DNA from 2 places in the Shinella sp. WSC3-e genome. Region 2 is predicted to be linked to the other one. Evidence: riboswitches for the same ligand, from Rfam matches in the RefSeq annotation. Region 2 holds a riboswitch; the other holds the start of a gene.
The links. A riboswitch is a leader RNA that binds a small molecule or an ion and turns the genes downstream of it on or off. The one in region 2 is predicted to bind FMN.
Positions count from the first base shown of each region.

Region 1 (6,243 bases), on a different replicon from region 2:
ATGCCGAGATCGCGCTGCAGCGTCTGCAACTCGATCTGCATGGCGGTGCGCAGCTTCTTGTCGAGCGCGGCGAGCGGCTCGTCGAGCAGCAGCACGGAGGGCTTGTTGACGAGCGCGCGGGCGAGCGCCACGCGCTGCTGCTGGCCGCCGGACATCTCATGGATGCGGCGCCCGGCGAAACCGGTGAGGCGCACCATCTCCAGCGCCTCGCCGACACGGCGGGCGATCTCCGCCGCCGGCAGCTTCGGGCGCAGCTGCCTCAGCCCGTAGGCGACGTTCCTCTCCACGTCGAAATGCGGGAAGAGGGCATAGTGCTGGAAGACCATGTTGACCGGGCGGCGATAGGCCGGAACGCCGTTGGCGACCTTTCCGGCGATCAGCACCTCGCCCTCGCTCGGCTGCTCGAAGCCGCCGATCATGCGAAGACAGGTGGTCTTGCCGCAGCCGGACGGACCGAGAAGCGCGACGAAGGCACCCTTCGGCACGGAAAGATTGATGTCGGAGACCGCGGTCACCGCGCCATAGCGCTTGGTCACCGAACGGAACTCGATGTCGTTCGTTGGGGCGGATGTCACGTCTGTTCCCTGCGGTTGTTGGTCTCTTGGCGATCTCTGCCGCCTTGGCCACCGTCGAGGGGGATGCTAGTCAGCGGCCGATGGGTGGTATATACCCCGAGAGAGGTATTTTATCCGTAAATCGGCTGTGGAAGGAGTATATCCGGCGGCAGTCCATTCCGGCTGCCGCGGGGGAAATCGGGGGAGCAGCGGCGCCATGCGGGTCGATTTCACGGCACTTTTTCGCACCCTGGCCGACTGGGCCGGCGCGCCGGAGAGCTCCGACCGGCAGACCGGAGAGACCCTGCTTGCGATGATGCGGGCGCTGGTGCGCTTCGACGACATCGTCATCTTCGCCTATCACGAGAAGGCGCGGCCGATCGACCTCTTCAGCACCTTCGATGCGGACGACCACCACGTCTTCGTGACGCTCTACCAGGCCGGACCCTACCTGCTCGATCCGTTCTACCGCACGACGCGCGCCGGCCGCGCCGGCGTCTTCCGCATGCGGGAGCTGGCGCCGGACCGGTTCTTCTCCAGCGAATATTTCCGCACCTATTATTCGCAGACCCGGCTTGCCGAGGAGATCGGTTTCTTCGTGCCGGTGGACGACGGCGTGACGGTGGTGGTCTCGCTGATGCGGCGCGAGAAGACCGGCGTCTTCCCCGCGCCGGAATTCGCCCTGCTCAGCGATGCAGAACCCTTCGTCGCCGCCGTGGTGCGGCGCGCCTGGAGCGGGCTTGCCGGGCGCTTCGCGGAGACGGGCCAGGGGCGGGGGCGGCGGAGCGAGCCCTTGAGCGCGGCCGACAGGGTGTGGCGCAAGCTGAACCTGACGGACCGCGAGGCCTCGATCATCGAGCTCGTCCTGCAGGGACACTCGTCGGAATCGATCGGCCTGAAGCTCGACATCTCCACCGGCACGGTGAAGGTCCATCGCCGCAACGTCTACCGCAAGCTCGGCATCTCCTCGCAGATCCAGCTGCTGTCGATCTATCTGAAGAACCTTCAGGGGTAGGCGGGGCGGCCGGTGCGTCGTTAGCGAAGGCGGGACCACTCTCCTTCTTCCTCCGTCATCCTCGGGCTTGACCCGAGGATGACGGAGGAGAGGGAGGTGCAAGGGAAAAGCCCGGCATCGCTGCCGGGCTGCGTCAAGTCTTTTCAAAGGCTTGCGGGCCTATCCTGACGGATCGATTTCGCGTCTTCAAATCGTGATTCAAGCGACCGTCGCCAGCGCGACCTGCGCCCGCGCGTCGATGATCTGGCGGGCGGCGTTGGCGGCTTCCCTGCCCTTGATGACGAAATGGTCGCGGAAGAAGGCGATGTGGGCGTCCGATTCCTGGAAATTGTGCGGCGTCAGCACGGCCGAGAGCACCGGCACGCCAGTGTCGAGGCCGACGCGCACGATGGCGTCCACCACGGTGCCGGCGACGAAATCGTGGCGGTAGATGCCGCCGTCGACGACGAGGGCGACGCCGAGAATGGCGGAATAGCGGCCGGTGCGGGCGAGAAGCTGGGCATGCAGCGGGATTTCGAGGGCGCCGGGCACATCGATGATGTCGACCTCTTCGGCGCGGCCGCCGAGCGCGGTCCATTCGGCGACGAAGGAATCGACCGCCTGGTCGACGATGCCGGCGTGCCAGCGGGCACGGATGACGGCGATGCGGGCGGCGGGGGTGGCATTCACATTCATGTCGAGGCCTTTCAAGGGTTGAGCCATTTTGCAACGGTCCCCTTGGGCGAACACGCAGGACGCGACCCCGCCGCTGCGGGCGGGTGGCTCCTGCTTGCTCTCTTCCATCCGGACTGTGACCGTCGGCTCCGGCATCGCACCGGATCTGCTGACCCTTGCCTTTGGGGCAAGGCGCTCGCGGGCTCCGGGTTTTCACGCCCGATACCGCCGGTGGGGAGTTTCACCCCGCCCTGAGAACGATGGGAGACTAGCCGGCGAAAGCCCGCAGATCAAATCCGCGGGCGACGCAAAAGACGCAATTCACGACAGATTTTTCCAAAGCACGGCCGAAACCTGGAAAACCGCTTCGCGGCCGTGCCTGCACGCTCAGTCGCGGATGACCAGGAGATCGCCGGCCGTGAAGCGCAGCGTGACCGTCTCGCCGACCGTCGGCGGCACGAGGCCGGGGCTGTTGAACATGTCGAAGGAGATGATGCTGTCGCCGACCTTCATGCGGGTGCGGATGACCGAGCCGAGGAAGTTCGAGGAGACGACCTCGCCCGTCAGCGCCGTGTCGCCCCTGGCGTCGGGGGCGGTCGAGCCGGCTTCCGGGCGCAGCGCCAGCGAGACGGTGTCGCCGGCCTTCGCATTGCCGAGCGGCTCGCGCAGCGTCACGCCCTGATCGCCGATCGAGACGCGGTTGGCGGCAGGATCGACGACCTTCGCCTCGATGAGGTTCAGCGTACCGACGAAGTTGGCGACGAAACGGGTGGCGGGACGGTTGTAGATGTCCGCGGGCTTGCCGATCTGGTCCGCCTTGCCGGCGTTCATCACGACGATGCGGTCGGAGATCGACAGGGCCTCTTCCTGGTCGTGGGTGACGAAGACCGTGGTGATGCCGAGCTGCTGCTGGATCTGCCGGATTTCCTCGCGCAGCGACACGCGGATCTTGGCGTCGAGGGCGGAGAGCGGTTCGTCGAGCAGGAGGACCTGGGGCTTGGGCGCGAGTGCCCGGGCGAGCGCCACGCGCTGCTGCTGGCCGCCGGACATCTGGTAGGGGTAGCGGTCGGCGAGGTGGTCGAGCTTGATGAGGCCGAGCATCTCCTTGACGCGCGCGTCGATCTCGGCCTTCGGCCGGCCGGCGACCTTGAGGCCGAAGGCGACGTTTTCGGCAACGTTCATGTTCGGGAAGAGGGCGTAGGCCTGGAACACCATGCCGATATTGCGCTGGTTGGGGCGCAGGTTCTGCTGGCTCTTGCCGTCGATGGTGATCGCGCCGCCCGAGGGCGTCTCGAAGCCGGCGATCATGCGCAGCACGGTGGTCTTGCCGCAGCCCGACGGGCCGAGGAACGAGATGAACTCGCCCTTTTCGATCGACATGTTGAAATCCTTGACCACCTGGACGGGGCCGAAGGACTTCTGAAGGCTGGTGAGGGTGAGAAAGCTCATGGAAAGTCCTTAAGTCGCGCTCTGCGCGCCCTTCTGGAAACGGGAAACAAGCTGGATCAGGCCGAGGCAGCCCCAGGTCAGCGCGAAGGACATGACCGCAAGCGCGGCCGGCTCGTAGGCGCGGTTGGCGCCGAGCAGCTGCATGTAGGGACCGAAGGCCGGACGGTTGAGCAGGGCGGCCATGGTGAACTCGCCGATGACGATGGCGAAGGTGAGGAACGCGCCCGACAGCACCGCGACCAGCACGTTCGGCAGGATGATCCTGGCGAGGATCGTCGTCCAGCCGGCACCGAGGCTCTGAGCCGCTTCCGTCAGCGTCGCGATGTCGATGGAACGCAGGCCCGTATCGACGGAGCGGTACATGTAGGGCAGCGCCAGCGTCGCATAGCCGAACATCAGAAGGATGTTCGTGCCGGTGATCGAGCCGGTCAGCGGCAGCCAGCTCGAGGTGTTGTAGAGCCGGATATAGCCGAAGACGATGACGATGGCCGGGATGACCAGCGGCAGCAGCGTGACGAATTCGATATAGGGACGAAGGCCCGGCAGCTTCAGCCGCACCCAGTAGGCGGTCGGCACGACGAGCAGCACGCCGAAGACGATGGTCGCGAGCGCCATCAGGATCGAATAGGTGAAGGTCGCCTGGAAGCGCGGATCGCCGAGCACGACGGCATAGGCATCCAGCGAATAGACGCCACGGCGCATCTTCAGGGAGAAGTTGGTCATGCCGAGCAGCGGCAGGATGAAATAGAGCATTCCGAAGATGAGGGCGCCCCAGGCCCAGAACTTTCTCATTTCAGCCACCTTTCGCTGCGGGCGCGCAGCCAGATGTAGATCGTGTTGGCGATGCCCGTCACGACGATCATGCCGAAGGCGAGCGCATAGCCGAGATGCGGGTTGCCCAAGACGTCGCCGCGGATCTGCGCGAAGAGCAGGATCGGCACGATGGAGAGCGAGGAACCGGTGAGCGCGATGGCGGTGGCGACGGCCCCGAAGGCGTTCGCGAAGAGCAGCGCCAGCGTGCCGAGGAAGGAGGGCAGCAGGATCGGGAAGGCGACCATGCGCCAGTACTGCGCGTTCGTCGCGCCGAGGATCTGCGCCGCTTCCCGCCATTCGCGCTTCAGGCCGTCGAGCGCGGGCGTGATGATGAGGATCATCAGCGGGATCTGGAAGAACAGATAGGTGATCGTCAGGCCCCAGAAGGACAGGATGTTGAAGCCGAGCGCGCGCAGGTCGATGCCGAGCTGCGACTTCAGGAACACCGTCAGGAGGCCGACGGGGCCGAGTGTGGCAAGGAAGGCGAAGGCGAGCGGCACGCCGGCGAAGTTGGAGGCGACGCCGGAAAAGGTCAGGAGCGGGCCGCGGATCCATTTCGGCAGGCCGCCGAGCACCACGGCGGATGCGACGGAAAAGCCGATCAGGCAGCCGAGCAGGGCGGAGGCGATGGAGATCTTGATCGATATCCAGTAGGCCGAGAGGATGGAGGTGGTGAACAGGCCCCGGATATTGTCGAGCGTGAAGCTTCCGTCCGGCGTCTGGAAGGCGCCGACGACGATGCGCATCGTCGGCATGATCAGGAACAACAGGACGAAGATCGCGAACGGCGCCGCGCCGAGCCAGTGCAGCGGGAGGCGGAAGGGCGCCCGCGCGGGGGGCGGTGCTGCTGAGCTGTCTGATGACATTAAGTTGGCCTCATGGGGTTGCCGTCATTGGCATACCGCAATCGTCGCCCCGGCGACGGGCCGGGGCGACGGGGATGCTGTCGTTACTGCACGTTCGCGCCGACGACCGAGTCCCAGGCGCCGGTCACGGCGGCGTTGTTGGCGTCCACTTCCTCGAGCGTCGGGAAGTAGGCCTTCTCATAGGATTCGGCCGGCGGCAGCGCGTCGATCAGGTCCTGCGGGATCTTGCCGGCCTTGACCATGGCGTTGAAGCGTGCCGGATGGCAATAGCCCTTCAGCCAGCCGAGCTGGCCCTCGTCGGAATAGAGGTGCTCCATCCACAGCTTGGCGGCGTTCGGATGCGGCGCATAGGCCGAGATCGCCTGGACGTAGACGCCGGCAAGGACGCCCTTTTCCGGAACGACGACTTCCGTCGGCGGGTTGCCGTTGAGGGTCTTGGCCCAGCCGAGCGCGTTGTAGTCCCAGGCGATGATGATCGGGGTGGAGCCCTGCGCCAGCGTGCCGGACTTGCCGATGACCGGAACGAAGTTGCCGGCCTTGTTCATTTCGGCAAAGTAGGCAAGGCCCGCTTCGCCGGCTTCCTTGCCGGCCTTCGCATCCTTGCCGAGGCCGGCGGCCAGAACGCCGAGGATGGCCTGGTTGGAGGCGCGCGGATCGCCGGCAAGCGCGACCTGTCCGGAATATTCCGGCTTCAGCAGGTCGGCCCAGTCCTTCGGCGTGTTCTCGACGAGGTCCTTGTTCACGAAGAAGGACATCACGCCGTAGTAGTCGCCGTACCAGTAGCCTTCCGGATCCTTGATGGTGTCCGGGATCTCGTCCCAGGTGGAGACCTTGTAGGGCTGCAGCAGGCCTTCGGCCTTTGCCGACGGACCGAAGGACAGGCCGACGTCGA
Region 1 is NZ_OZ000530.1:2,132,636-2,138,878, reverse strand. Features, by position in the region: gene AABF56_RS10615 (ABC transporter ATP-binding protein) at 1-575, opposite strand, end outside; gene AABF56_RS10610 (helix-turn-helix transcriptional regulator) at 772-1,569, shown strand; gene AABF56_RS10605 (6,7-dimethyl-8-ribityllumazine synthase) at 1,768-2,271, opposite strand; FMN riboswitch at 2,337-2,486, opposite strand; gene AABF56_RS10600 (ABC transporter ATP-binding protein) at 2,611-3,672, opposite strand; gene AABF56_RS10595 (ABC transporter permease) at 3,682-4,464, opposite strand; gene AABF56_RS10590 (ABC transporter permease) at 4,461-5,351, opposite strand; gene AABF56_RS10585 (ABC transporter substrate-binding protein) at 5,435-6,243, opposite strand, start outside.
Region 1: linked by a shared signal. The riboswitch ahead of AABF56_RS10605 (6,7-dimethyl-8-ribityllumazine synthase) and the one ahead of ribB (3,4-dihydroxy-2-butanone-4-phosphate synthase) in region 2 are both predicted to bind FMN.

Region 2 (6,243 bases):
CGACGGACAAGTTCCTGTCGGTGCGCAACTTCCTCAACGTGCTCGACCAGATCACGGTGCTCGGCGTCATGGCTGTGGGCATGACGATGGTCATCCTGATCGGCGGCATTGACCTTGCGGTCGGCTCGGTCATGGCGCTGGCCATGATGGTGCTGGGCTATCTCAACGTCGTCGCCGGCTTGCCGATGGGGATCGCCATTCCGCTCGCCCTCTTCGTCGCCGCCCTCAACGGGCTCGTCGCGGGTCTTCTGATCACGCGCTTCAACGTGCCGGCCTTCATCGCGACGCTTGCCATGATGTCGATCACGCGCGGCCTTGCGAACATGATCACCGACGGCCAGCAGATCATCGGCTTTCCGGCCTGGTTCAACATGATGGCCATCGTGCGCTTCGGCGGCTTCCTGACGCTGACCGTCGCCGTGATGATCGTCGTCTTCATCGTCGGCCTGCTCTATCAGCGCTACCGCCATGGCGGGCGCGTGCTCTATGCCATCGGCGGCAATGCCGAGGTCGCGCGCCTTGCCGGCATCAACGTCCAGCGCGCCACCGTGCTCGTCTATGTCGTGTGCAGCTTCCTTGCCGGCCTTTCCGGCATGGTGCTCGCCGCCCGCCTCGACTCCGTCCAGCCGTCCTCGGGCGTCTCCTACGAGCTCGACGCCATCGCGGCGGTCGTCATCGGCGGCACCTCGCTTTCGGGCGGCACGGGCGGCATCGGCGGCACGATCATCGGCGTCCTCATCATCGGCGTGCTGCGCAACGGCCTCAACCTGCTCAGCGTCTCGCCCTTCATGCAGCAGGTCATCATCGGCGCGGTCATCGTGCTCGCCGTGACGGCGGAGACCTACCGCAAGCGCAAGTAACCCCGTTCACCCCCGCCGCCGGCGGGGTGGCGAAAACGGCCCGCAATGGTGCGGGCCGGCAAAAGGAAGGCGGCTTCCTGCAGGGGCGGGGGCTGCCGGGCAAACCGGAGGAGAAACCATGAAACTGTCCAGACTGCTGATCGCGGCAAGCGCCGCGTCCGTCCTCGCGCTTCCCGCATCCGCCGCCGAGGTCAAGAAGATCGGCCTCGCGGTGCCGAACCTGCAGGCCGACTTCTTCAACCAGATCAAGCTCGGCGTCGAGAAGCATGCCAAGGAAAAGGGCATCGAGGTGGTCGTGGTCGATGCCAAGAACGACACCAACACCCAGGTCAGCCAGGTTCAGGACCTGATGACGCAGGACATCGACGCCTTCATCTACATCCCGGCCGGTGCCGCCGCCGCTGCCGTGCCGACCCGCCTTGCCCGCGAGGCCGGCATTCCCGTCATCAACGTCGACCGCACGCCCGAGGGTGCCCCGGGCGACACGTTCATCGCCGGCGAGAGCGTCGAATCCGCCTATGAAGTCTGCAAGTACATCATCGGCAAGGCGGGCGGTTCGGGCAAGATGGCGATCATCCACGGCCAGAAGGGCACGACGCCGGAAGTCGACCGCTTCACCGGCTGCAAGCGCGCCATCGACGAGAACCAGGGCGTCGAGCTGGTCGACCAGCAATGGAGCAACATGTGGTCGGCCGACGAAGGTTTCACGATCGCCCAGAACATGCTGCAGGCGAATCCCGACATCACGATCATCTTCGGCCAGGCTGACGGCCTCGCGATGGGCGCGGCCAAGGCGGTCGACGTCGCCAACCTCTCCGACAAGGTGATCATCGGCGGCTATGACGGCGATGTCTCGGCGCTCGAATACCTCGCCAAGTGCACGGGCCCGTTCATCGCCACCGCCACGCAGAGCACGCAGAAGATGGGCGTTCTCGCCGTCGAATCCGCGCTCGCCGTCGCTGCCGGCGAGAAGGTCGAGGAGCGCCAGACGCCGAACGCCGTGCTGACGACCTGCGAGAACGCGCCGGAATTCGTCAAGGTCCACCCGTAACAGCACGAAGGCAGCAGCGCCATGACGAACCGCTCTCCCATCCTGTCGCTCCGCGGGATCCAGAAATCCTACGGTCCGATCAAGGTCCTCCACGGTGTCGATCTCGACATCCATCCGGGAGAGGTCGTGGCGCTGCTCGGCGAAAACGGTGCCGGGAAATCGACCCTGTCGAACATCATTTCCGGCACCGTCCAGCCCTCCGCCGGAGAAATGACCTGGCTCGGCAAGCCCTACGCCCCCGCCAATCCCCGCGCCGCCATGGACGAGGGGGTCGGCATGATCCACCAGGAACTCAAACTGCTGCCGAAGCTTTCGATTGCCGAAAACGTCTTCGTCGGCCGCTATCCCATGAAATCCGGCCGGCTCGACCGCAAGACGATGGAGGACAAGGCACGCGCCGGCCTCCAGCGCCTCGGGCTCGACGTCGCGCCCGACCGCCCCGTCGAAGGGCTTTCGACGGGAAAGCAGCAGCTCATCGAAATCGCGAAGGCGCTGACGCTCAACGCGCGCCTGCTCATCCTCGACGAGCCGACCGCCGCGCTCGGCGGCGAGGAGACGCAGGCGCTGTTCCGCCAGATCGAGCGTCTGAAATCCGAAGGCGTCGGCATCATCTACATCTCGCACCGGCTGGAAGAGATCCGCCAGATCACGGACCGCATCGTCGTCATGCGCGACGGCGCCAAGGTGCAGGAGTTCGACCGTGGCGACGTGCCGATCCGCACCATCGTCGAGGCCATGGTCGGTCGTTCGCTCGAACGCATGTTCCCCGCGCTCCCCGTCCCGACGCAGGAGGTGGCGCTGGAGGTGCGCGGCCTTTCCTCGCCGTCGAAGGCGTTTCGCGACATCACCTTCTCCGTCCGCAAGGGCGAGGTCTTCGGCATTGCCGGCCTGATGGGCGCCGGCCGCACGGAGCTTGTCCGCGCCATCACCGGCGCGGACCCGATTTCCGCCGGCGAAGTGCTTTTGCACGGAAAACCCGTCACGCCGCGTTCGCCGATCGATGCGATCCGCAACGGCATCGTCCTCGTGCCCGAGGATCGCAAGCTCCAGGGCGTGGTGCTCGACCATTCGATCGCGGAAAACATCGGCTATGCCAATCTCGGGGAAATCGCCCGCAACGGCTGGCTCTCCACCCGCCGCATCCGCGAATTCGCCGAGGACTACATCAGGAAATTCGGCGTGAAGGGCCGCGGCGGGCAGAATGCCGGCGAGCTCTCCGGCGGCAACCAGCAGAAGGTGGTGCTTGCCAAATGGCTGGCGCGCAAGCCGCAGGTCGTGGTGCTGGACGAGCCGACGCGCGGCATCGACGTCGGTGCCCGTTCGTCGATCTACGATCTCATCATGGACCTGGCGCGCCAGGGCGTCGCCGTCATCGTGGTCAGCTCCGACCTCGAGGAGGTGCTCGGCGTCTCCAGCCGCATCATGGTCATGGCCCAGGGCAAGCAGGCCGGCATCCTGAACCGCGAGGACGCCAACGACGTCTCGGTCATGGAACTGGCAACGATCTGAACAAGGAAGAAATCATGTCCGACATCACGCTCAACGCGCCGAAAATGTTCGATCTCTCGGGCAATGTCGCCTTCGTCACGGGCGCCGGCAGCGGCATCGGCCAGCGCATCGCCATCGGCCTTGCCCAGTGCGGCGCCGATGTCGCGCTGCTCGACCGGCGCACGGACGACGGGCTTGCCCGGACGGCCGATTTCATCGCGCGGGCCGGGCGCCGCAGCATCCAGGTCGCTGCCGACGTCACCAGCGGCGCGGCGCTCGCCGAGGCCGTCGCCCGCACCGAGGCGGAGCTCGGCGCCCTCTCGCTCGCCGTCAACGCGGCCGGCATCGCCAATGCCAATCCGGCGGAGACGATGGAGGAAAGCCAGTTCCAGACGATGATGGACATCAACCTGAAGGGCGTTTTCCTCTCCTGCCAGGCCGAAGCGCGCGCCATGCTGAAGACCGGCCGCGGCGCCATCGTCAACATTGCCTCCATGTCCGGCGTCATCGTCAACCGCGGCCTCAGCCAGTGCCACTACAACGCCTCCAAGGCGGGCGTCATCCACATGACCAAGTCGATGGCGATGGAGTGGGTCGGCCGCGGCATCCGCGTCAACACGATCAGCCCCGGCTATACCGCGACGCCGATGAACACCCGGCCCGAAATGGTGCACCAGACGAAGCTTTTCGAGGAGCAGACGCCGATGCAGCGCATGGCCAGCGTCGACGAGATGGTCGGCCCCGCCGTCTTCCTGCTCTCGGATGCGGCGAGTTTCGTCACCGGCGTCGACCTTCTCGTTGATGGCGGCTTCTGCTGCTGGTGATTTTCCCGGGGCCGGCCGCACGAGGCCTCTTGCATCCCCCGGCGAAAATTCCTTATTTACGCCTGTTCTCAGGGCGGGGTGAAATTCCCCACCGGCGGTATCCGGAGCGATCCGGGAGCCCGCGAGCGCTTCCGTTGACGCGGAAGGTCAGCAGATCCGGTGCGATGCCGGAGCCGACGGTCACAGTCCGGATGGAAGAGGACATGTCTGCAAAACCGCCCTTTCCCGGGCGGTCGCGGGCCTGTTCGCCCAAGGGATTGAAACGCCGGCATCGGCAACCCTTGAAAGGCAATGAAATGGCACTCTCGAAAATTGAAGACGCAATCGCTGCCCTTGTGCGCGGCGGCATGATCGTCGTCGTCGATGACGAAAACCGGGAAAACGAGGGCGATATCATCGTGGCCTCGGATGCGGTGACGCCGGAGGCGATCGCCTTCATGATGAAACACGCCCGCGGCCTCATCTGCGTGGCGATGGAAGGCGAGCGGCTCGATGCGCTCGACGTCCCGCTGATGGTTCCGCAGAACACGGAATATCTCCATACGGCCTTCACCGTCTCCGTCGATTACCTTCCCGGCACGACAACCGGCATTTCCGCAGCCGACCGCGCCGCAACCGTCAAGGCGCTCATGGACCCCGCGAGCCGGCCGGAAGACTTCGCCCGCCCGGGCCATATCTTCCCCCTGCGCGCCCATCCGCGTGGCGTGCGCGGTCGCCCGGGCCATACGGAAGCCGCCGTCGATCTTGCGCGCCTTGCAGGCAGGACCGCATCGGGCGTGATCTGCGAGGTCGCCAACGATGACGGCACGATGGCCCGGTTGCCCGAATTGATCGACTTTGCGGTAACCCATCGGCTGCCGCTGATCAGCATCGAGGACCTCATCGCCTACATCGCCGCCGGCCGCGACGATACGCCTGCGGTGGCCGCGTAGTTGTCCGGCCAGGGGCCATATCCCGGCGCATAGGCGCCGGGATATGGCCGCGTGGATCCAGGCAAGACGTGTCGCCAACCGTCAGTTCGTCCCGCCGATCTCGCTCGCCGTGCGCAGGAATGCCTGGAACTGGTCCTCCGGCACGAAGGCGCCACCGGTGGTCCAGATGACGTGGGTTGCCTGGGCGAGCCGGTCGCCGATCTGCCGATGCGCGCAGAATTCCTTGCCCGCCGGGTGCTTCACGAGGAAGTCCGGGCCGGCGAAGCCGGCGGCGGCGGAGGGTTCGAGGCGCAGGTTCTGGCTCTGGTGGGCGCTCAGGAGCCAGCGGAAGAGGGACGGGTCGTCGACGGTGAAGACGCCGGCCAGCATGCGGCGCATGACGGTGGCGACGAAGGCCGACATGCGGGCGACGGCCATGCCGTCCGCCTCCGTGCGGTTGGTCAGGCCGACATCGTAAACGGAGACGAGATCCGCCGAACCGCTCATGAGATGGACCAGCGCGCAGGGCGACTGAAGCGGCTCCACGAAGAAGCAATGCACATTGTCCCCGAAGACCGTCTTCGCGCCATAGGCGACGCCGCCCGGCGCGCCGCCGATGCCGCAGGGCAGGTAGAGGAACAGCGGATGTCCGGCATCGACGACGATGCCGCGGGCCTGGAGCTGCCCAGCAAGCTCCAGCGCTGCGACGCTGTAGCCGAGGAAAAGCTGCCGGGATTGCTCGTCGTCGACGAAGTAGATCGCCGGATCGCTCTCGGCGGCGATGCGGGCATTTTCCACCGCCGTCGTATAGTCGGCGTCGTGCCTGACGACCGCGACGCCGAGCCGCGTCAGCCGCTCCACCTTCCACGCCTTGGCGTCGGCGGACATGTGGACCGTCGCCCGGAAGCCGAGCGCGCGGGCCGCGACGCCCACGCTGAGCCCCAGATTGCCGGTGCTGCCGACGGCGATGGTGTAGCGGGAGAAGAAGTCTTTCGCGTCCGGTCCGGCGAGGCGCCGGATGTCCTCGCCCGCTTTCAGCAGGCCCTCGCGCCGGGCCAGCCGTTCGGCGAACAGGAAGACCTCGTAGACGCCGCCGCGCGCCTTGATCG
Region 2 is NZ_OZ000531.1:464,746-470,988, reverse strand. Features, by position in the region: gene AABF56_RS25360 (ABC transporter permease) at 1-860, shown strand, start outside; gene AABF56_RS25355 (substrate-binding domain-containing protein) at 979-1,911, shown strand; gene AABF56_RS25350 (sugar ABC transporter ATP-binding protein) at 1,933-3,420, shown strand; gene AABF56_RS25345 (SDR family oxidoreductase) at 3,435-4,223, shown strand; FMN riboswitch at 4,284-4,430, shown strand; gene ribB (3,4-dihydroxy-2-butanone-4-phosphate synthase) at 4,520-5,155, shown strand; gene AABF56_RS25335 (D-serine ammonia-lyase) at 5,237-6,243, opposite strand, start outside.